DNA from 3 places in the Providencia manganoxydans genome. Region 1 is predicted to be linked to each of the others. Evidence: predicted binding sites of a transcription regulator. Region 1 holds the regulator's gene; each other region holds the start of a gene.

The links. The regulator CRP, encoded in region 1, controls carbon source genes, mostly activating them, when cyclic AMP is high. The targets are predictions, from matches to a motif close to ATGTGANNNNNNTCACAT.
Region 2: the regulator CRP is predicted to act here: its motif matches at 6,096-6,113, upstream of deoC (deoxyribose-phosphate aldolase).
Region 3: the regulator CRP is predicted to act here: its motif matches at 2,261-2,278, upstream of JI723_RS07505 (NupC/NupG family nucleoside CNT transporter).

The regions. Positions count from the first base shown of each region.
Region 1 covers NZ_CP067099.1:441,523-449,504, forward strand. Annotated here, with positions in the region: gene JI723_RS01930 (HlyD family secretion protein) at 1-2,922, opposite strand, end outside; gene crp (cAMP-activated global transcriptional regulator CRP) at 3,120-3,752, opposite strand; gene JI723_RS01940 (OsmC family protein) at 4,174-4,578, shown strand; gene JI723_RS01945 (phosphoribulokinase) at 4,650-5,516, opposite strand; gene JI723_RS01950 (YheU family protein) at 5,576-5,794, opposite strand; gene JI723_RS01955 (hydrolase) at 5,791-6,774, opposite strand; gene JI723_RS01960 (LysE family translocator) at 6,870-7,475, shown strand; gene murP (PTS N-acetylmuramic acid transporter subunit IIBC) at 7,726-7,982, opposite strand, start outside.
Region 2 covers NZ_CP067099.1:776,951-784,932, reverse strand. Annotated here, with positions in the region: gene JI723_RS03405 (helix-turn-helix transcriptional regulator) at 26-874, shown strand; gene JI723_RS03400 (GNAT family N-acetyltransferase) at 990-1,493, shown strand; gene deoD (purine-nucleoside phosphorylase) at 1,563-2,279, opposite strand; gene deoB (phosphopentomutase) at 2,453-3,676, opposite strand; gene deoA (thymidine phosphorylase) at 3,742-5,064, opposite strand; gene deoC (deoxyribose-phosphate aldolase) at 5,108-5,887, opposite strand; gene JI723_RS03375 (NupC/NupG family nucleoside CNT transporter) at 6,454-7,728, opposite strand.
Region 3 covers NZ_CP067099.1:1,702,932-1,710,913, reverse strand. Annotated here, with positions in the region: gene gltX (glutamate--tRNA ligase) at 1-259, shown strand, start outside; tRNA gene JI723_RS07520 (tRNA-Ala) at 436-511, shown strand; tRNA gene JI723_RS07515 (tRNA-Ala) at 553-628, shown strand; gene JI723_RS07510 (DUF3820 family protein) at 728-943, opposite strand; gene JI723_RS07505 (NupC/NupG family nucleoside CNT transporter) at 1,010-2,194, opposite strand; gene ligA (NAD-dependent DNA ligase LigA) at 2,426-4,441, opposite strand; gene zipA (cell division protein ZipA) at 4,498-5,490, opposite strand; gene cysZ (sulfate transporter CysZ) at 5,841-6,605, shown strand; gene cysK (cysteine synthase A) at 6,849-7,802, shown strand.

The DNA of each region.
Region 1 (7,982 bases):
CTCCGTCATTGAAGAAATATCCGTCTGTATTCCTTGAGTCATTTTAGCTGGATTTTTTTGTTGTGCCACTGTAAATGGCTCAGTTTGTACAGCACGATCTTGTGTTATTGAGTTATCTGTTTTTTTATTTGTAGCTAATGAATGAGCAAGAAGAATACTAGGCGAATAGCGTGTTTTATTTATTATAGCGAGGTCAAGTGCTGATATTATTTTTGATTCTTCTACCTCTGATAATTGTTCTATCATTTCTGATAGATTTTTTTTAATATTATTAAATTGATAGTTTGTTTTATTTGGAATGTCTTTGCTCAATAATTTAGCTTTCTCTATCAATTGGTTTGTTTTTGTCATAGATGGATATAAGCTTTTTTCTTGAACAACAGATTTTTTCTTCTCAGGGAAATCGTTTCTATTTGTGTTGGTGGTAGGAAATCTGGTTTTTTTTTCAAGTTGAGGTGAACCATTATCATAGTCGTCATTATCATTATTATATTTAGTTGCATATGGACAATATGATTTTGATATCGTCAATTTATTAATCTCTTCAGATATGTCAATATAATTCTCTGGCTGTACAGGTGCTATTGATAAACGTGTATCATTTTGATTTTGGGAAAGGTTGTTTTTATTCATTGAAATTGGGTTTTGAACTTTACCCAGATTTGATATAACAGAAGTATCCTTATAATCATAATCATTTTCTTCATCAGAAGAAAATGCATCATCACTCTCTATATCTCTTTCAAATTTTTTTTCATAAAAAGACGGATCGATAAAACCAGAATGGTTACCTATTTTATTTGATTCTGTCTGTATTTCAGCGGATTGCTGCGCCTCGGTAACTTTGGAATACTCGGTTTGTGTCTGCTTGGTGAAAGTGGCCAGTACCGCTTGCTTTTGTTCAAAGAGGACTTGAGCCGCTTTTTTCTGGCTTTCGGTCTGTTGCTGGGCCAGTTTAAGGGCTTCTTGGCTCGCTTGCAGCTGGATTTTCATCTGCTCCAGCGCGGCTTGTGCGTTATCAAAAGCTTGTTTGTGGGTTTGTACTTGTTTGGTGAAAGCGTCCAATTCCAATTGTTTTTGGTTAAGGAGCGTTTGAGCCATTTTAAGGTTTTCATTGGTCTGTTGCAGTTGTTTTTCAGTATCTCTTTGGATCTGCTTTTGAGTAGATAGCTCTGCTTCCTTCTGCTCCAAAGCATTATCAAGTGTTTGTTTGTCGGTTTGTGTCTGCTTAGTGAAAGCGTTCAGGGGTGTTTGATTTTGTTTTTCAGTAAAGATATCCCAGCTTATTTCATCAAAGGGATCATCATAATAGCTTTGGATATCTTCCATATCTGAGAATTCTTCATCAATATAAAAACTATTGACTGAATCAAGATCATCATCTTGGCCATCCATATCACTAAATGAGTCATTATCAAGATTTCTCTGTAATACGTTTAAATAGACATTATGATTATCTAATCCACTAATATAATGAGCTAATAATTCTGTTATATCTTGGCCTTCAATAGGGGAATTTAAGAAGTTTTTGGGAGATATTGTGATAATAACCTCAAAATTATCTATATTTATAATATAACGATGTCGAGTTTCCTTATTATGAGCACTGGTGAGATAATCTTCAATATTATTAAATATTGAAGAGAGCAATTTGGCGTCTTTATCTACACCTACCTGCATATTCTCTACTGGGTCTTTGTTGGGAGATTTATTTAAGGCCGAATTTTTCATCTGACTCTTGAAAGTGTTATCCGATAATCGTTTCCGAAGTGCTTCACTTAGCGCCAACGATGGTAGTGTGTTTCTATCGAGTGTACTGGGTCGGCTAGCATTTTTTGGAACAAGCATGAGTGAACTATCTGGTGTTTTCTCTACCACAGATAATTTTCCACTCTGGCTTGCCGTTCTGCTTGGGGAATAGGAAGAGAGGGACGTTTGAATTTCTTCTGCATACGTCAGTGTTCTTCCGTTAGTGATTGCTGGAGTTGATTCGGTTGTTTGAGAGGCGATTTGTTGTTGAGCAGGAGCACCTTTGTTAATTTGTGAAGTCACTTTGGGCTGGGAAGAGGTGTTTTGCTCAATCTTTTGAATTATTTCTTTTACATGACTCAATGTTGGATTGTCATTATAAGATGCTGTAGGTTCAGCTCGTGAGCTATCATCATTTAAAATAAAGTCATTACTCTGTTTTTCACGTTGTTGAGTATTAGCGAGTATGGGTAGAGTCATTTTATTTGCTTTATTTGAAATTAGACTCGGTTTTTTCTCGATGGACTGTTTTGCTCGGTCAGTGTTGTTTTCTTTGTTTGAAGAAAAAGGCGCTATGTGAGTCTTTTGTTCAACCTCCTGAAGAGCGGGAGGAGTGTGCAACATCAAAGGCGCTGATTGAGATAAAGTATCAGATCCTAAGGTCGCTTCTGGCGGAACTCTTCCAACTTGTACGGGGTTAGCTTTTTTTTTCGTGTTAGGCGTTTCGTTTAGAGTACTCTTACTTCCTTGATTTTCATCATGTTTAGTGGGTAAGGTATGCTTAGTTTGTTTTGATAATAAATCATTTGCGTCAACCTCATCTGGGTTATGCTGTATCTCGATCCGTTGTTCTGTTTGGGTTGCGATATTTTTTGTCATAGGAGAAGCAAGTTCTATTTGTGTTACTTTATCTATTTTGCCTGAACAATTATTATCGTTATTAATTAATGTATTGGTTGTCGATGAAGTCGAACTTAATTTTTTAGCATTAGCACTCTTTGTTTTATAGTTTATATTTATCGTTAAATTGATATTGGCAACGTTTTTTATATTATAAACAATGTTATTTACCATTTTCCCTATTTCAACAAAGTTCATTTCATTCAGAGTATCATTAAGTGTTCTTTGATTGATGAAAGATGGTTTATTAATTGTTATCGTGAGCTCGACCATAAATTAAAAATTCCTTAAACAATAAATTAAGTGATTGTTTTTAATATTATGTGACTGATAATTATTTAAATATAAAGAAACGCGGCTAGACGATAACGAGTATCGCAAAATGATTGCAACAGAAAGTGATAGGATATTGATACAATTAGAGGCAAAAAATAACCCTGCATCACAAGGATAGAGGGTTATTTTAAATGTTAGCGAGTTCCGTAGACGACAATCGTTTTGCCGTGCGCAGAGATCAAGTTTTGATCTTCTAGCATCTTCAAGATACGGCCAACAGTTTCACGCGAACAGCCAACAATTTGACCAATTTCTTGGCGTGTAATTTTGATTTGCATACCATCCGGATGGGTCATTGCATCTGGTTGTTTTGCTAAATTAAGTAGTGTTTGAGCAATACGGCCTGTCACATCTAAGAATGCGAGGTTACCCACTTTTTCTGATGTGGTTTGTAGGCGGCTTGCCATTTGCGCAGAAAGACGCATAAGAATGTCAGGATTAACCTGAATAAGTTGACGGAATTTTTTGTAAGAAATTTCAGCGACTTCACAGGCGCTTTTTGCTCTTACCCAGGCAGAACGTTCTTGCCCTTCTTCAAATAACCCTAGTTCACCAATGAAATCTCCCTGATTTAAATAGGAGAGGATCATTTCTTTGCCTTCTTCATCTTTGATTAAAACAGCCACTGAACCTTTAACGATGTAGTAAAGAGTCTCTGCTTTTTCACCCTGATGGATCAGTGTGCTCTTGGATGGATACTTATGAATATGGCAGTGTGACAAAAACCATTCAAGAGTAGGGTCTGTTTGTGGCTTGCCGAGAACCATTAGCGTTATCCTCTGTATGTTAATACAGCCTCCGGTCAACCATAACCAGAAAGCTGGTTTTTAAAGTCACTATCTTAGCATATTAACCATAATGTAAGTTAATACCAGTACTATAATATACTCATCATGCTTCAAGTTGCCGCGTTGTTGATTACGTTTACTTGCACTAGCGACATAGTTTTCTATGCTCTTCGCGATTTGTTCACTTATTGCCTAGCTGCATCTCGAATCATTTAGAGTGTATAATCAATTGAAACCCTGAGTTTTGATCTTGCTCCTATCAGGTGATAGTTTGTTTGTAACATAATAAACCTAGAAAGTCTCGGCTTTATCGCTTCAGCTACTTAAAGTGTCGATTCGATTGAAAGCATTTATGTAACAATGTTATCTTTTATACAAATTTTTTCTAGGGGAATAAATAATGGAAGCGAGAGTTAAGTGGGTTGAAGGACTTTCTTTTTTAGGTGAGTCCGCCTCTGGTCATCAAGTAATGATGGATGGTAATTCAGGTGATAAAGCACCTAGCCCAATGGAAATGGTATTGATGGCAGTAGGTGGATGCAGCTCAGTGGATGTGGTATCTATTTTACAAAAAGGCCGTAATAACGTTAGTGGTTGTGAAGTTAAATTAACCTCACAGCGTCGTGATGAGGCTCCTCGTTATTTCACTCATATTAATTTGCATTTTATTGTAACAGGCACTGATTTAACGGAAAAAGTGGTTGAACGTGCAGTTCAACTTTCGGCTGAGAAATATTGCTCGGTATCTTTGATGTTAGAAAAAGCTGTGAAAGTTACTCATAGTTTTGAAATTAAAACTCAATAATTTTTTATTATATATATTATTTTTTTAATTATGATGCTTATTAATTTAAAATAAGCATCATGTATTAACTATTAATCGTGTTTTTGTTTAATTAACTTCTCAACAATAGGGGTCATGATTAACTCCATTGCTAACCCTAATTTCCCTCCCGGCACAACAATAGTATTCATAGCTGAAATAAATGAACCGCTTAACATGGAAAGTAAATAAGGAAAATCAATTTGTTCGAGCCCTCTAAAACGGATAACAATAAAACTTTCATCTTGTGATGGTATCGCTTTAGCAGAGAAAGGGTTTGAGGTATCTACGGTTGGTACACGTTGGAAATTAATATGAGTTCGTGAGAATTGTGGGGTTATATAATTAATATAATCACCCATTGAGCGAACTACCGAGTCCATCACTGCTTCTCGTGAATGCCCTCGTTCTGTGGTGTCTCGGATCAGCTTCTGGATCCATTCAAGGTTAACGATAGGCACAACCCCAACCAGTAAATCAACATGGCGAGCAACATTGTTTTCAGGTGTGACAACACCGCCATGTAACCCTTCATAGAATAAAATATCACTATTAGGTGGTAGGGGTTCCCATGGCGTAAAGGTACCCGGCTGTAAGCCATAGGGAACAGCTTCATCGTAGGTATGAAGGTATTTACGTGATTTACCACTACCCTGTTGGCTGTATTCTAAAAGCGTCTGCTCTAACAGGGAGAAGTCATTTGCTTCAGGGCCGAAATAGCTGATATGGCGGCCTTGTTCTCTGGCTTTTCTAATTGCCATATCCATTTCAGGGCGAGTATAACGATGAAAACTATCACCTTCTAAAGTTGCAGGTTGGATATTTAATTGATGGAATATTTTACGAAATGCTTGGCTGGTCGAAGTGGTTCCTGCACCACTAGACCCAGTGATTGCAATAATTGGATGTTTTTTGGACATCATGGACTCCCTGTGTTGCGCTTGCGTCCATGCTAAACCGAGCCATGAGCGAAACGGGGTTACGGGCGAAACTGACTGTTAGGCATAAAATTAACAGATTCATGCAACTCTGACCAGACTAGCACAATCTCTCCGGATGCCAATTGGCGTTTCACATCATCAACTTTTTGCTGTAATGACTTTTCGTGTTCCCCATAATCGGTTCCTTCACGTAATACATAGGACTCGATTAGGTTTTCCAATGTATCTGGATCTAAATCTTTCCAAGGGATAATCATGATTTTGTATTGCCTAAATAAGACGCTAACCACTGCGGAATACGTTTTTCTAACCACATTTCTGGTTTTCTCAATGTGCCACTAACGAAACCGACATGCCCCCCATGTTCTGTCATTTGATATTCAATATTGGCAGGTAAATGCGCTAAATCAGGAACAACTTCTGGCGCCATAAAAGGGTCATCTTTAGCGTGAATAATCAGGGTAGGCTTAGTAATGCGTGGTAATCGAGGAAGAGCACTACACTTTTGATAATAGTCTGTAGCATCTTCGAAACCATGGATCCTTGCTGTGATCACATCATCAAACTCACGGATCCGTTTTAGTTGTTTTAATTGCAACAAATTAAGAGGTAATGAACCAGGGTAGCGCACCAGCTTACGGGTAGCATTACGCTTTAAACCATTAAGCAAATAACGTTGATAAAACTGCGAGAACCCTTTTTCCATTCGTATAGAGCATGGCTCTAACATTAATGGAGCTGATACCACGACACCTGCATCGATATCTGCATTTTCACCACTTTCAGCTAAATAGCAGGCAAGCATATTACCACCGAGAGAATAGCCCACCGCGCCAGTTGGCACATCCCCCCAAGTTTGTTTTAACCAATGCAAGAAGTAACGTGCATCACTGGTTTCACCCGAGTGATAGATACGTTTTTGACGATTGGGCTCACCGCTACAACCACGAAAGTGCATGACGACCCCTAACCAACCTTGGTTTTGGGCACTTTCAAGCATGCCATGAGCGTAGGGGCTTTTAAAATTACCTTCTAAGCCATGAAAAATGACTAAACGCGGCTTATGACAAGCCTGCTCAGGAGGTTCGCTCCAAGCAAGGTCAATAAAGTCACCATCAGGTAACTCAAGCCGTTGCCAAATGGGTTTAATTTTCGGGGTCCGCCGAAAAATTCTTGGCAATAACGTTTGAAGATGTGGATTTTTAGCCCAATTAATGGGGCGAAAGTTTTCTGACATAGCCTTATTTAATTTCTTAATACCCTTGTGGGTCACATAACATACTGTTATTTTTTTGTGATGCAAGTGCGCTAATTTTGGGGGATAGATTATAAATGAGTCTGGGGCTAGTTTTTTCTCTTTTTACGTTTCTATTCATTGCAGCAGTTACACCTGGCCCTAATAATATGTTATTGACCTCCAGTACCGCAAATTATGGTTTCCGACGCAGTATCCCCTTATTACTGGGGATAATGCTTGGGATGCAGTCAATACTTTACTTATCTGCGTTTGGCGTTGCTGCGCTTTTATTGCTATATCCCGCATTGCACATTGCTATGAAAGTGGCTGGTAGCCTCTATTTACTGTGGTTAGCATGGAAAACAGCAACCGCAAATTATGAGCCATTGAAAACAGAAAGTGCTGCTGCGAAAAATATAAAGTGGTATCAAGGTGGTTTGTTACAATTTTTAAATCCAAAAGCATGGTTAATGGGATTGGGGGCTGTTGGAAGTTATAGTTTACCCGGAGATCTATTTGCCCAGTCTATTATCGTGATGAGTATTGCTGTAGTGACAGTTAATTTAATAGCTGGATTGATTTGGATGGCTGGTGGGTCATTAATTGGCTATTTTTTACGGGGCCGTCATGCGTGGTTTATTTTTAATTTAGTGATGGGGCTGTTGACTGCGATGTGTGTGCCACTGATTTGGTTTGAATAAATGTATTTGCCATATTTCAAGTCGCAGCGTTGTAATGATTAAATAAAGGGAAGCATGCAGTTTCCCTTTGAGGTTGTTGACGAGGCGGGATAAAAGCGTGGTTTTCCCCGCCTCGTGTTATCAGCCGAAAATCAATACGTTGATTTTCCTTGTTTATTTCAAATTCTTAGTTACTGCTATCACACAAAATACGTTTGTTAGCAGTATAAAAGGGAAACAATGCATGCTTCCCTTTTAGAAAGATTCATTCTTAATCTAAATCGATATTTTTGCTGCCAAAGAAATAGGTAAAAATAAATCCACAAACATAAGCGACTGCAATACCACCGACATACACGGCCATACCTGCAAATACACCTTGGGCAGAGGTCATCAGTGGAATAGCGACTAAGCCTGATGGGCCGAACACTGTGTTAAGGCCAACAGGTAGCCCCATCCAAGCAATCAAACCGATAAAGAAACCACCTGCTGCCCCGCCTAAACATGCGGTTACAAACGGTTTTACAC
Region 2 (7,982 bases), 340 kb from region 1:
ATTCTTGAAAAATAAAGAGGATATTATGAGTATGACAACATTTGGTGAATTAAAACTATATTATTTACGCTATGGAGATACTGTTCAAATTCAACATAAAGAACAAGCCAATTGTTTTATACTGCATATACCTCTTCGCAGTGATGCGGCATTGTTTGATGGAACTGCCTATTTTGACCAAAACAATGAACATATTGTATTGATTAATCAAAATAATTCTAGTCAACTCATATGGGATCATCGAGAAGAAACACTGCTAATTTTTATTCCTTATTCACTTTTAGAACGAACACTTGTGAGCCAACTTGGCCATCTGATTGATACCCCCATAGTATTTGAAACGGCGCTTTCTAGCTATAATGCCAGTACTTGGCGCCATCTCGCGAAATATTTACTCAGCTGTATTTCTGATCACGAAGTATTACGACAGCAAAAGTACGTTGTGAGCCAATTGGAAAAGCTCATTGTCAGTTCTATCCTGTCAACATTTCCTCATAATCACAGCGCAGGCAACAACCAAAGGATCAGCAATGTTTGTCCTAGACATGTAAAAAAAGCACAAGATTTTCTGCATATTCATGCTCATGAAAATATTACGATGGAGCAGCTTGCTCTGGTCGCAGGTGTCAGCTCACGCAGCTTATACAGTGGCTTTCGCCATTTTTTAAATGTCAGCCCAATGCAATACCTTAAAACATTAAGATTAGATAAAGTTCGTTCAGAGCTTTTATCTGGAGATGTTAATAATATCACTGGAATTGCTTTACGTTGGGGATTTGCTCATATGGGGCGCTTTAGTGCTGAATATAAAGCTCGATTTGGTGAAACTCCAAGCCAAAGCTTGAAAGGCACCCTGTTTAATCATCCACGATAAGTGGTTAAAACTATTCAATTTAATGTTTCATATTTTAAGATTATCAATTGACAATCAACATACTTAGTGTGATTAATGATATTGATATCTAAAAGAGTTGAAGAGACATTACATTATGAGTGATATAATTATCCGCAGAGCAACCATTGACGATGTTCCTGCCCTGACACAAATGCACACCGACTATGCTGCTTATGCGAATACGCTACAGCTTCCTTACCCATCAACAAAAATTTGGGAAACTCGACTAAGCTCTAATGATCCTCTGGTCACTCATTTTATTGCAACTCTTGATGATGAAGTGGTTGGCATTCTAAGCGTTTATCAACCAAGTCAGATCCGCCGTCGCCATACAGCTACCTTTGGCGTGACGGTGAGTCATCACCATCAGGGTAAAGGTATTGGCTCTAAATTAATGGCAGTGATGGTCGATTACTGTGACAACTGGCTCAATGTGCGCCGTATCGAGCTCGAAGTCTATGCCCTCAATGACAATGGCCTTGGACTATATAAGAAATTTGGATTTGAACAAGAAGGCATTATGCGTGATTATGCTTTCCGTGATGGCGAATACGTTGACGCTATTGTGATGAGCCGAATCAATAAAAAACGCGGCTAGTACTGTAAAAATGCCGTACATAATTTGTACGGCACCTAAGAATCAACAAAATTATTGCTCTAACAATAATTATTTATCGCCTAACAAAACTGAGTCCAGAGCGATTTCGATCATTTCGTTAAAAGTGGTTTGGCGTTCATCTGAAGTGGTTTGCTCACCAGTCTTGATATGATCAGACACCGTACAGATAGTCAGTGCGCGTGCACCAAACTCCGCAGCGACACCATAAATACCCGCAGCTTCCATCTCAACACCAAGGATGCCGTATTTTTCCATCACTTTGAACATATCAGGATCCGGTGAATAGAACAGATCGGCAGAGAACAAGTTACCTACACGTACATTCACATTTTTCGCTTTTGCAGCCTCAACCGCATTGTGAACCAATTCATAATCAGCAATTGCTGCAAAATCATGATCTTTAAAACGTTGACGGTTAACTTTCGAGTCAGTACATGCCCCCATCCCAATCACGACATCACGTAACTTAACATCATCCATTACCGCGCCACATGAACCAACACGGATAATCACTTTCACGCCAAAGTCAGTGATCAGCTCTTTTGCATAAATAGAGCAAGATGGGATCCCCATACCATGTCCCATAACAGAGATTTTACGGCCTTTATAAGTCCCAGTGAAACCTAGCATGCCACGTACATTGTTCACCTGACGAACGTCATCAAGAAAAGTTTCTGCAATATATTTTGCACGTAATGGATCACCTGGCATCAAAACGACGTCAGCAAAATCACCCATTTCTGCATTAATATGAGGAGTAGCCATTATCATTATTCCTTATAAATCATTTAATTAAATGGTTTAGCGTAACTGTCCGATATAGTAGCCAGTCACTCTACTGGCTGTCTACGGCAAATGCCCAATTTTTATTAAGGGGTTAAATAAATAAGGCAGTTTCCTGCCTTATTTCAGTCATATTTGATGATGAGTATCATCACTTACAGCATTGATTTACCGTACTCCATTGGCGATAGATCGAAGTATTTCGCTACCGTTTGTCCAATATCAGCAAAGGTTTCACGATGGCCTAAAGAGCCAGGTTTGACTTTTGGTCCATAAATTAAAACAGGAATGTGCTCACGAGTATGGTCAGTACCTTCCCATGTTGGGTCACAACCATGGTCTGCCGTTAAGATCAAAATGTCATCATCTTCAACTAATTCCATTAGTTCAGGTAGACGGCGATCAAATAGCTCTAACGCACCTGCATAGCCAGCAACATCACGGCGGTGGCCATAAGCAGAGTCAAAGTCAACAAAGTTAGTGAAGACAATGGTTTTGTCGCCCGCTAATTTCATTTCTTTTACTGTTGCATCAAATAGCGCATCAATGCCAGTCGCTTTCACTTTTTTAGTAATGCCAACATGCGCGTAGATATCCGCAATTTTACCAATAGAAACGACTTCACCTTGTTTTTCTTCCACTAATTTTTGCAGCATGGTTGGTGCTGGTGGTTCAACAGCAAGGTCATGTCGGTTACCGGTACGTTCAAAATTACCCGCTTTATCGCCAATAAATGGACGAGCAATAACACGACCAATGTTATAGCCCCCATTGGTGAGTTCTTCACGAGCGATCTCGCATAACTCATACAATTTATCTAAGCCATAGGTTTCTTCATGGCAAGCAATCTGGAATACCGAGTCAGCCGAGGTATAGAAAATTGGCTTACCCGTTTTCATGTGTTCTTCACCCAGTTGATCGAGGATTACTGTACCTGAAGAATGGCAGTTACCTAAATAGCCAGGGAGATTTGCACGTTTCACAATAATATCGAGCAGCTCTTGTGGGAAGCTGTTTTCATGATCAGCGAAATAACCCCAATCAAATAAAACAGGAACACCCGCGATTTCCCAGTGACCAGACGGCGTATCTTTACCAGAGGAAAGCTCACTTGCATAAGCATAAGCGCCGATGATCTCTGAATTAGGGTCAAGGCCCGCAGGAAATTTACCACAAGACTCTTCAGCCGCTTTACCCAGCCCTAGCTTGGTTAAGTTAGGTAAATGCAAAGGACCTTTACGGCCTTTATCTGCTTCACCGCGCGCACAAGCATCTGCAATGTGGCCTAATGTGTTTGAGCCTTCATCATTAAATTTGTGCGCATCACCCGCAGCACCAATCCCGAAAGAGTCCAACACCATAATAAATGTACGTTTCATAACTTCTCTCCTGCGTCATCATTCCCAATCGTTGGGAAGAGCCACTGATAAAACTAATTTGTTAATTATTCGCTAATTTGGCGATAAACCATTGGCGTCGTTTCTGGTGCTTTATCACTAATCACCATAGCAGCTCGTACTTCTTTCGCCGCCTCTTCCCACGCTTTTTCACTATTAGCATGAATAATAGCAAGTGGTGTTTGGCTATCAACTGTTGCACCCAGTGCCGCGATATCGCTTAAACCAACGCTATAATCAATCGGATCTGTTGCTTTGCGACGCCCACCGCCCAATGTCACCACGGACATACCCAGTGCTCTGGTATCCATAGCGCTAACAATGCCTGATTTCTCTGCATATACCGCTTTGTTCAATACGGCGGTAGGTAGATATTTGCTATAATTCTCAACGAAATCACTTGGGCCTTTTTGTGCAGCAACCATGCGTCCAAAGACTTCCGCGGCTTTACCATTATCCAACACCGCTTGTAGTTTCTGACGTGCTTCATCTCTACTGGCAGCCAAAGTACCGGATACGAGCATTTCAACACATAATGCCATAGTCACTTCATACAAACGTGGATTACGATATTCACCCGTTAAAAATTGTACCGCTTCACGTACCTCAACCGCATTACCTGCACTAGAAGCCAGTACTTCATTCATATCCGTCAGTAAAGCCGTAGTTTTACAACCCGCACCATTCGCTACTTTAACGATTGACTCGGCAAGTTGCTCTGATTTTTCATAAGTTGGCATAAATGCACCTGAGCCAACTTTGACATCCATAACTAATGCATCAAGGCCTTCAGCCAATTTTTTACCTAAAATAGATGCCGTAATTAATGGAATTGAATCTACAGTCGCTGTGATATCACGTGTCGCATAAAAACGTTTATCAGCCGGTGCGAGTGAGTTAGTTTGACCAATAATTGCCACACCAACATCACTAATGATGTCACGGAAACGTTCATCATTAGGAAAAATATCAAAATTAGGGATTGCTTCGAGCTTATCTAGCGTTCCCCCTGTATGACCTAGCCCACGCCCTGAAATCATGGGCACGTAACCACCACATGCTGCTACCATTGGGCCTAACATCAGTGAAGTCACATCACCAACACCACCCGTAGAATGCTTATCAACTAACGGGCCATTGAGGTTTAGTGATTTCCAATTTAATACAGTGCCTGAATCACGCATTGCTAACGTTAGTGCAACACGTTCATCCATTGTCATATCGTTGAAATAAATGGTCATTGCCAAAGCAGCTATCTGACCTTCTGAAACGGAATTGTCACGAACGCCATTAATAAAGAAACGAATTTCTTCTTCACTCAGTACTTTACCATCACGTTTTTTACGGATAATTTCTTGTGCCAGAAACACGGTATGCTCCTTAACTCAAACAGGATTTAGGTAATTGCTTAAATTAATAGCTACTACTTGATTTTTTTGTTTCGAAACCAAGTGTATTCAGCAAGTTAGCTAGCAAACTAGATGCACCAAAACGAAAATGGCGCGAGTCTGCCCAGCCTTTACCTAAAATACGATCTGCTAATGCTAAGTATTGAGCGGCTTCTTCTGCCGTACGAACACCACCAGCAGGTTTAAAGCCCACTGTTTTTGCAACGCCCATATCATGGATAACTTGCATCATGATCTCAGCACTTTCGAGAGTCGCATTAACCGGTACTTTACCTGTTGATGTTTTGATAAAATCCGCACCCGCTTTAATAGAAATTTCAGACGCTTTACGGATAAGAGCAGGATCTTTAAGTTCACCTGTTTCAATGATCACTTTCAATAATACATTCGCTTGTGCGCATGCATCTTTACAGGCTTTCACTAAATCAAAACCAATTTTTTCATTCCCTGCCATCAAAGCTCTATAAGGGAAAACCACATCGACTTCATCTGCACCATAAGCAATAGCAGCACGAGTTTCAGCCAATGCAATATCAATATCATCATTACCATGTGGGAAATTGGTAACTGTAGCAATGCGTACTTCTGGAGTACCTTGCTCACGTAAAGTCTTACGTGCAATCGGGATAAAACGAGGGTAAATACAGATGGCAGCAGTTTGGCCCGCAGGGCTTTTTGCTTGATGACACAACGCGATCACTTTTTCATCCGTATCGTCGTCATTTAGGGTAGTTAAATCCATCAGGTTCAGTGCGCGTTGCGCAGCTGCGGTTAAATCAGTCATAAAAACTCTCCAACGTTGTGAATTCTGTCAGAACAACACGTTCTTTGTTGGCGAGCGGGCTTGGTTCCTTAAAGATGCTACTCGAAAACCCGAATGTAGCAGCTGAATTCCTTCTCACCGCACAATGCCCTAGAGTGCATCCACTCTGAGAACTAGCAGTCCATAGCAGCTTACTTATACCTATTTGACCATAGAACTAGGCTATTTTGTGTGCTACAAATCACATTAATTGCCTGAACGTTACATTGTTAAATAAAAATTTGTGAACATTATCGCAATTATACGCTATTTCATTTCATTTTTATTCTCTCTAATGGCTTTTCTTTTTCATTTTATGCCATTAAGAGTAGTTCAAAAATGCTGATGTGGGCGTAAAAGTAGAAAGAATATAACTGAATATATGAACTGAAAAGGGCAAATGCCCTTTTCAGATTATAGACTTATTAGATTTCACGTTGCAGTGCTGTTGACTATGTCTGCTCGACCTTAGTCACATACTGAATGTGACTAAGGTCTTATTCGCTGGTCGCCTACCTGCATCTCGAATTATTTAGAGTATAGATAGACTAGATAATTGCTAGGGTTAAGAAGAAACCAGCAATAGTTGCACTCATTAAGTTAGAGAGAGTACCTGCCAAAACAGCTTTCATGCCAAGACGAGCAACATCACTACGACGATTAGGCGCCATGCCACCTAAACCACCGAGCAAAATCGCCACAGAAGACAAGTTAGCAAAGCCACACAGTGCAAATGAAATAATCGCTTTAGTGTGATCAGACAGGACTTGTTTACCTGCTGCCAACACATCAGCATCTGGTTTCATATATTCGCCAAAGTTCATAAAGGCAACAAATTCGTTAACAACGACTTTTTGCCCAATAAATGAACCCGCAATATTGGCTTCACTCCATGGCACACCAATCAAGTAAGCAATTGGGGCAAACACCCAACCAAGAATTAACTCAAGAGAAAGCTGTGGATAATCAAACCAGTTACCGATCCCACCAAGAATGCCGTTGATCAGGGCAATTAACGCAATAAATGCTAATAACATCGCCCCTACGTTTAGCGCCAACTGCATACCAGAAGCTGCACCTGATGCCGCGGCATCAATAATATTCGCGGGACGTTCATCTTCTGCAACCAAATCAGTTGCATTAACATTATCACGAGCTTCTTCAGTTTCAGGAACTAATAGCTTAGCAAACAACAATCCACCCGGAGCCGCCATAAACGACGCCGCAATCAGGTATTCCATTGGTACGCCCATTTGTGCGTAACCTGCCAATACCGAGCCCGCAACGGAGGCTAAACCACCACACATCACCGCAAACAATTCCGAGTTTGTCATCGTTGAAATGTATGGACGCACCACTAATGGCGCTTCTGTTTGACCAACAAAGATATTGGCTGTGGCAGATAGTGATTCAGTTCTTGATGTACCCAGTATTTTTTGTAAGCCACCGCCCAATACTTTAATAACCAATTGCATAATGCCTAGGTAGTAAAGTACCGCGATTAAAGAAGAGAAGAAAACAATGATTGGCAGTACACGTAATGCGAAAATAAATCCACCGCCGCCAAACAATTCAAACATTTTGTCAGAAACAAGGCCGCCAAAAATAAAGCTCATACCATCTTGACCATAGCTGATTACCTTAGAAACGCCATCAGACATCCCCTGTAATACGCTACGACCCGCTGGAACATAAAGAACAAAAGCGCCGATCACGACTTGAATGATAAAAGCTCCGCCAACAGTGCGGAGTTTAATCGCTCGACGATTGCTGGAAAATAGCACGGCGATAGCTATCAGCACCGCCATCCCGACCAGACTCATAATGAGTTGCATGGAAGTATCCCTGTTCACTTAATTATAGATTGATGTAGATAAAGAAACGTACCCGTTTCCTTGACTCTTTGTGCGATGATTATACCTAGTCCACCCCAATAACCCGCAACCTTCGTCACAAATACGCAGTGCAAAAAGTAACAAAAATTCAGTTCTTGTGATTAAGGTCACATTCTATTATCAGTTTAATCTGGAAAGCACAAAAGGACGTAACAAATAGGTGAAAAACTGGATGGATTAAG
Region 3 (7,982 bases), 1.3 Mb from region 1:
ATTAGAAACGGTGAAACAGAAACTGGCCGCTATCACTGAGTGGACGGCTGAAAACGTTCATCAAGCTATTGAGCAGACTGCGACTGAGCTTGAAGTCGGTATGGGTAAAGTGGGTATGCCATTGCGCGTTGCAGTAACAGGTGCAGGCCAATCGCCTGCTTTAGATGTGACTGTCCATGCTATTGGTCAAGCACGCTCTGTTGCTCGTATTGATAAAGCACTTGCTTTTATCGCTGAACGTGAAGCATCAGCTCAATAATTATCAGCACTTCCCTATGCTGTATATGGCGGCATAGGGATCTCTCAAAATCCAACCCATCCCACTGATTTGCTGTTTAAATGCTCTATAATTCAGCAGTTAAACTCAAAACCACATTATTTGATTGACACCCTGACATTGCTTGAATATCATGCCCTCCGTCCATAGATTTTGTTGGGGCTATAGCTCAGTTGGGAGAGCGCTTGCATGGCATGCAAGAGGTCAGCGGTTCGATCCCGCTTAGCTCCACCACCTAATTCCCTGTTAGGTGTTTATCCAAAATCAAATCTATTGGGGCTATAGCTCAGCTGGGAGAGCGCTTGCATGGCATGCAAGAGGTCAGCGGTTCGATCCCGCTTAGCTCCACCAAATCCTCATATCTAATTTCAATCACTACTCTAAAGAATTCAAGTTAACATTAGGCGAGTAATGTGATTGAACATAACAACTTGAAGTATGACGAGTAAGTCAGACACGTTTTAACGGCTTTACAAGGCTATCCAGCCCTTCTATTTTAAGCCCTAATGCCATTTCCATTAATTGCCCAAGTCGCCCTTTCGGGAACTCACCTTTCTTATAGAACCACAACAAGTACTCCTCAGGGAGATCGACTAAGGTTATACCTTTGTATTTCCCAAATGGCATTTGCGTATTTGCTATATCGATAAGATCTTGTTTTTCCATTTTCTCTCCAAGCAAAAACGGCATTCATAATGAATGCCGTTAGTCATTTTAACATTTTTATTAGCGTTATAGAATGAGCCCAACAACCGCCGCTGATAAAAAGCTAACTAATGTTGAACCAAACAGAAGTTTTAAACCAAAGCGAGCAACGGTATTACCTTGCTTCTCATTCAAGCCTTTGATTGCGCCTGCTACAATACCAATTGATGAGAAGTTAGCAAAAGAAACTAAGAATACCGATAAAATACCCACGGAGCGAGGAGAAAGTGCCGCCGCCGCTGCTTGTAAATCCCCCATAGCAACAAATTCATTCGTCACCATTTTCACTGCCATGATACCGCCTACTTGTAAAGCTTCATCAGCAGGAATGCCGAGTATCCAAGCAAAAGGATAAAATACATAACCTAGCATTGTTTGGAATTTAATATCGAACAGCGCAACACAAATACCATTCACCATTGCAATCAAAGCAATGAAGCCGATCAGCATAGCAGAAACAATAATCGCGACTTTAAAACCAGCAAGAATATATTCACCCAGCATTTCAAAGAAGCTTTGACCTTCATGAATGTTGCTCATTTGCAACTCTTCTTCTGCTTCTGGTGGATATGGGTTAATCAGTGAAAGTACAACGAAAGTACCAAACATGTTCAGCACCAACGCTGCAACTACATAGCGAGGTTCTAACATTGTCATGTAAGCACCCACAATTGACATTGAAACTGTCGACATTGCAGTCGCCGCCATGGTGTACATTCTGCGTTCTGACATTTTGCCTAGTTGGTCTTTATAAGCAATAAAGTTTTCAGACTGTCCGAGTAATAATGAACTAACCGCGTTAAATGACTCCAATTTTCCCATGCCATTCACTTTAGATAGCACGGTACCAATGATGCGGATCACAATAGGTAACACTTTGATATGCTGTAAAATACCGATCAGTGCTGAAATAAAGATGATAGGACAAAGAACTTGCAAGAAGAAGAACGCTAAATGGCCTTCGATCATGCCACCAAAGATAAATTTAGTCCCTTCAGCTGCATATCCTAATAAGTGTTCAAAGACACCTGCGACGCCTAATACAAACGAAGAACCTACATCAGAGTGCAAGAAGAAATAAGCTAATGCAACTTGAATAACCAGTAATTGTACAACATAACGTAGTCGGATTGCCTTACGGTTACTACTTGCTAATGTCGCAAGAGCGCCAATTACAACAAGAGATAAAACAAAATGCAGGATCGAGGTCATATGCGACTCCAACAAATTTAAACAAAGCGGTTTATGTGTATATTCTATGTAATAGGCGACATTTAAATGCGACAACCGTCACATTAGCATGAAAATGGATACATTGTATTTTGTAGAAAGCTAATGCCGATCACACTTTAAGCGGAAATACTGACTGTTAACCTATAAGTTGATATAGGTCATGTCATCACCTATTTTCAGATGATGACACTCAAAAACTATAGTAGAAAATCAAGAACCTAGCAAACGAATAAGCTCATCTTCATCAATGACTTGAATACCCAATTCATTTGCTTTAGCCAGTTTGGAGCCTGCCGCTTCCCCTGCAATCACTAAATCAGTTTTCTTCGAAACACTACCAGCAACCTTAGCCCCTAATGCGACCAACTTATCTTTTGCTTCATCGCGGGTTAAGCGGCTCATCGATCCGGTTAATACCACTGTTTTCCCTGCAAATGGGCTATCAATACTGCTGACATCTATCGCAACTGCTTGTGGCCAGTGAATATTCGCTTTATTTAGCAAATCTTGGATCACCGCTTGGTTATGCTCTTCACGGAAGAAATTAACCACATGCTTAGCCACAACGTGACCAATATCTTGTACTGTTTTTAGTGACTCTTCATCTGCTGCCATCACGGCTTCAAGGGTACCGTAATGCGACGCGAGATTCGCCGCTGTTGCTTCTCCAACCTCACGAATACCTAAAGCATAAATAAAACGTGCGAGTGTCGTTGCTTTCGATTTCTCTAAAGCATCCACTAAATTCTGTGCCGATTTAGGCCCCATTCTATCCAGCCCAGTGAGAATACCTGCACTCAATTGATATAAATCTGCGGGTGTTTTTACATACTCTTTTTCAACCAGTTGGTCGATAATTTTGTCTCCCATGCCATCGACATCCATAGCACGGCGTGACACAAAATGTTTTAATGCTTCTTTGCGCTGGGCGCCACAAATCAGACCACCAGTACAACGCGCAACAGCTTCGCCTTCTATGCGTTCGACATCTGAACCACAGACTGGACAATGAGTTGGGAATACGATTTCACGACTATCTGCTGGTCGTTCTGATCCAACTACGCTAACAATTTGCGGGATCACATCACCTGCTCGGCGGATCACCACTGTATCACCAATATGTACGCCTAAACGTTCTATTTCATCTGCATTATGTAGTGTCGCATTACTGACTATCACACCAGCAACCTGAACAGGTTCTAAGCGCGCAACGGGTGTAATGGCTCCAGTACGCCCTACTTGAAATTCAACGTCTTTTAATAAGGTCATTTGTTCTTGCGCAGGGAATTTAAACGCGGTAGCCCAACGAGGAGCACGAGATACAAAGCCTAATTGCTCTTGAGTCGCAATCGAGTTAATTTTGATCACGACCCCATCAATATCAAAACCAAGCGATGGACGAATTCTTTCTATTTCATGATAAAAATCTAATACCGCTTTATGGCCAGTTTTCAGTTGAACATAATCACTAACAGGTAAGCCCCACGCTTTAAATTGCATCAAACGCTCATAATGGGTATCTGGTAATGTTTCACCCTCCACTAAACCTACACCATAACAATAAAAAGTCAGTGGTCTTTTTGCGGTGATGCGAGGATCAAGCTGACGTAATGAGCCTGCGGCTGCATTTCGGGGGTTAGCAAACACTTTACCACCTGTACGGCGAGCTTCCTCATTGAGGGCTTCAAATCCTTTTTGTGGCATAAACACTTCACCACGAATTTCTACGCGGGCAGGAATGTTATCTCCGATTAAACGCAGTGGAATAGCACGGATCGTTCTCACATTCGATGTGATATTTTCGCCAACAGTGCCATCGCCTCTCGTTGCTGCTTGGGTCAGCTCGCCATTTTCATATAATAAACTTACCGCGAGGCCATCGAGTTTTAATTCACAGCAAAAAGTTTGCTCTTGTTGGTCTTTCAATCGATCTCTAACGCGTTTATCAAACGCAAGGTAGCTTTCCTCATCAAACACATTATCAAGCGATAACATCGGTATTTCATGACGAACAGTATCAAATGCAGCTAGTGGTGCTGCACCAACACGCTGTGTCGGCGAGTCGCTAGTTATCCATTCAGGATGCTCTGCTTCGATGGCTTTGAGTTCTTGCATGAGTTTGTCATATTCAGCATCCGGAATTTCAGGCGCATCTAATACATGATATTGATATTCGTGATAACGTAATTGCTGTTTGAGCGCATCGAGATGTGATTTTGTCGTCATGTTTCACCCATAAATGTAAACCCCCCAATTAAGGGGGGTTTCGGTCGTTCTGATAATTAATTTAGTGTATTGCGAATTCGAGCATGATACACCTCTATTTTTTGAGGTGTTAACATTTTACGCTCATCATCAAGGACAACACCGCCCGCATCTGAAGCGATGCGTTGTGCTGCCTGTAGCATTAACTTGAAGTTTTGGCTTGCATCACCATAAGATGGCACCATCATAAACATGGAGACACCCGGCGTCGTAAACTCAGACATGGTCTCAGGATCAAATGAACCCGGTTTAACCATATTTGCAAGGCTAAACAGCACAGGGCCAGTCCCCGAAGGGTGCACATGGCGATGGAAAATACGCATTTCACCAAACTGGAACCCTGCTTGTAAGATACTTTGTAACAGCACTTCACCTTGTAAAACTTGGCCTTGATGAGCAGCTACATGAAGAACCAGAACCGTCTCCTTGTTGTTCGTTGGAGATTCACTTTGCGGTTGTTCAGTTTTCTTCTCAGTGTGCGCCTGTTCCTGTTCATGGTGTATCGGCTGTTGCTCCTCTTGATTGTCATTAATATCGAAATTGAATTCTGGTTGCTCTGGCGTATGCGGGGTACGCACAGCAGCAGATGGCTGGGAAGTTGTGACTTTCGCAGCAGATTGTTCGTTCACAATATCGACCTGTGGAGCGACATCAGACACAATAGGCTCTGAACGCGCTGGCGTAATATTTAATACAGGTTCGGTATCATGAGCAGAAGGTGTAATGGGTGGCAAATCAGGCTCGACACGACGTTCTTCCTTTACCTGACGCACAGGTTCAGAAACCGCAGGCTGAGAGATAGGTTTCTCTTGTGCTTCAGTTTCATTGAATAATGCAGAATCATCATCATAATCTGACGATTTCTCCTGACTGTCATGTTTTCGGCGTTTTACGGGACGATCACGGAATAACTTTGAGCGCTCTTTACGGCTGGTCCATAGACCATGCAGTAACAGCGCAACTATGGCTATCGCACCTACGACCACTAATATCAGACGCAAATCCTGCATCGCTGCTATCTCTAGTTGTTGAATGATAATGCCACCACGGCAAAAACGAAGCCCAAATATTTTAAGCTGCGAGCTAACAAGCTGTAAAATCTACCATAAAACTACAGTAATTTATAATTTTAAGGCATTCATACAGCTAAGTACCGTCAACATAAACGCAACTTAAAATATGACGGATATACCTTAAGATTATTTGGCAAACGTGCTAAGTGCAACCCTCTGAACGATTTTCTTATAAGAAAGAGACAATTCTGCTTTCGTTTGCTGTTTTTTTAAGCAAATACTGACTAGCCAGCCTAAAATCCTACCTATATGATACATGGTCAACCGTAAAGGAGAGAAGAAGAAGTATGATCCAATCGACAGATCCGCAACAAAAAAGCCATTCAGGCTTTTACTACTTCGCACAAGGATGGCGCTTAGTCACGCGCCCAGGAATTAAACGTTTTGTTATTTTGCCGCTTTTAGCCAATATTATTTTACTTGGTGGCGCATTTTGGTGGTTATATAGCAAGCTCGGCGACTGGATTGCTCAAGTCATGAGTTATATCCCAAGCTGGCTACAATGGCTTGATTATCTCATTTGGCCAATTGCTGTTATATCAATCTTGCTCATATTTACTTATTTTTTTAGTACCGTTGCCAATATTATCGCAGCACCATTTAACGGTTGGCTATCTGAAAAACTTGAGTCTGAGTTAACCGGTATCCCTGCACCTGATGGGGGCATCATTGATGTCGCAAAAGACGTTCCACGAATGATAAAACGTGAGTTCGTGAGAATTGGCTACTACCTACCCCGCGCTATTGGTTTACTCATTTTGTTTTTCATCCCAGGTATCGGGCAAACCGTTGCACCAATTCTTTGGTTCCTATTCGGCGCTTGGATGATGTCAATTCAGTATTGTGACTACCCGTTTGATAACCATCGTGTTGGCTTTAACGATATGAAACAAGCGTTGTCAAAAGACCGTATGAATAATATTCAATTTGGCGGTGCAGTTAGCGTATTGATGATGATCCCAATCCTTAACTTGCTGATCATGCCTGTCGCTGTATGTGGCGCAACCTTAATGTGGGTTGACCGTTATCGCGCTCGCTACGCACGTTACTAATCTCTCTACAATAAAACGCGATGTTATTGATAAATAGCTCGCGTTTTTACTCATTCCTCCCTTTGTTCTCTTGCTATATTCGCCATTTTTGTCATAACCTTTTACTAAAATATATCTGTTCAAAATAACTTAAAAATATAAGTATATAGGTAATTCATATTTGCAATAAAGGTTTGTTCGCGTATTTTGGGATCAACCTTACATCCAATTCTCGGCCCTAATTGACTATTATAAGGATATCCCATGAGTAAAATTTATGATGATAATTCGCTAACCATTGGTCATACCCCATTAGTACGCTTAAAACATTTCGGAAATGGCAATATTTTAGCGAAAGTTGAATCGCGCAATCCAAGTTTTAGCGTCAAATGTCGTATTGGTGCGAATATGATTTGGGATGCTGAGAAAAAAGGAATTCTAACTCAAGATAAAGAACTCGTTGAACCAACTAGTGGTAATACAGGTATTGCATTAGCTTATGTTGCAGCTGCAAGAGGTTATAAATTAACCCTAACCATGCCTGAAACGATGAGTATTGAACGACGCAAACTGCTAAAAGCACTCGGCGCCAACCTTGTTTTAACTGAAGGCGCTAAAGGTATGAAAGGCGCTATCGAAAAAGCAGAAGAAATCGTTAAAAGTGACACAAATAAATATATTTTGCTACAGCAGTTTAATAACCCAGCAAACCCTGAAATTCACGAAAAAACCACAGGACCTGAAATTTGGGAAGATACCGACGGTCAAGTAGATGCCGTTATTGCGGGCGTTGGAACCGGCGGAACTATCACAGGAATTGGCCGTTATTTAAAGAAAACTAAAGGCAAAGATGTCACTATCGTTGCTGTTGAGCCAGAAACCTCACCGGTGATCAGCCAAACGCTAGCGGGTGAAGAGGTGAAACCAGGTCCTCATAAAATTCAAGGCATTGGGGCTGGATTTATTCCAGGTAACTTGGATGTTTCACTGATTGATAAAGTATTTAAAATCAGTGATGACGAAGCTATCAAAACTGCACGCGCGTTAATGGAAAATGAAGGCATTCTTGCGGGGATCTCTTCAGGCGCTGCTGTTGCTGCCGCCGTTAAATTGGCAGCAGAACCTGAGTTTAAAGATAAAAATATCGTTGTGATATTACCTTCTTCGGGTGAGCGTTATCTTTCAACTGTGTTATTCGCCGATCTTGCAGCAGATTAATTTTAAAAGCGTTAACTATTCGTTAAAAAAGCACCTTGTTGGTGCTTTTTTTGTGGTATGGATCAAACTTTAGCACGTATTGAGATGATTTCTAATCGAGGGTCTAGTATTAAACATAGTAATTATTTTGAGCCTCGAAATTAATCCAATTTAAATCAAAAAATTTGATTGTCGAACTGG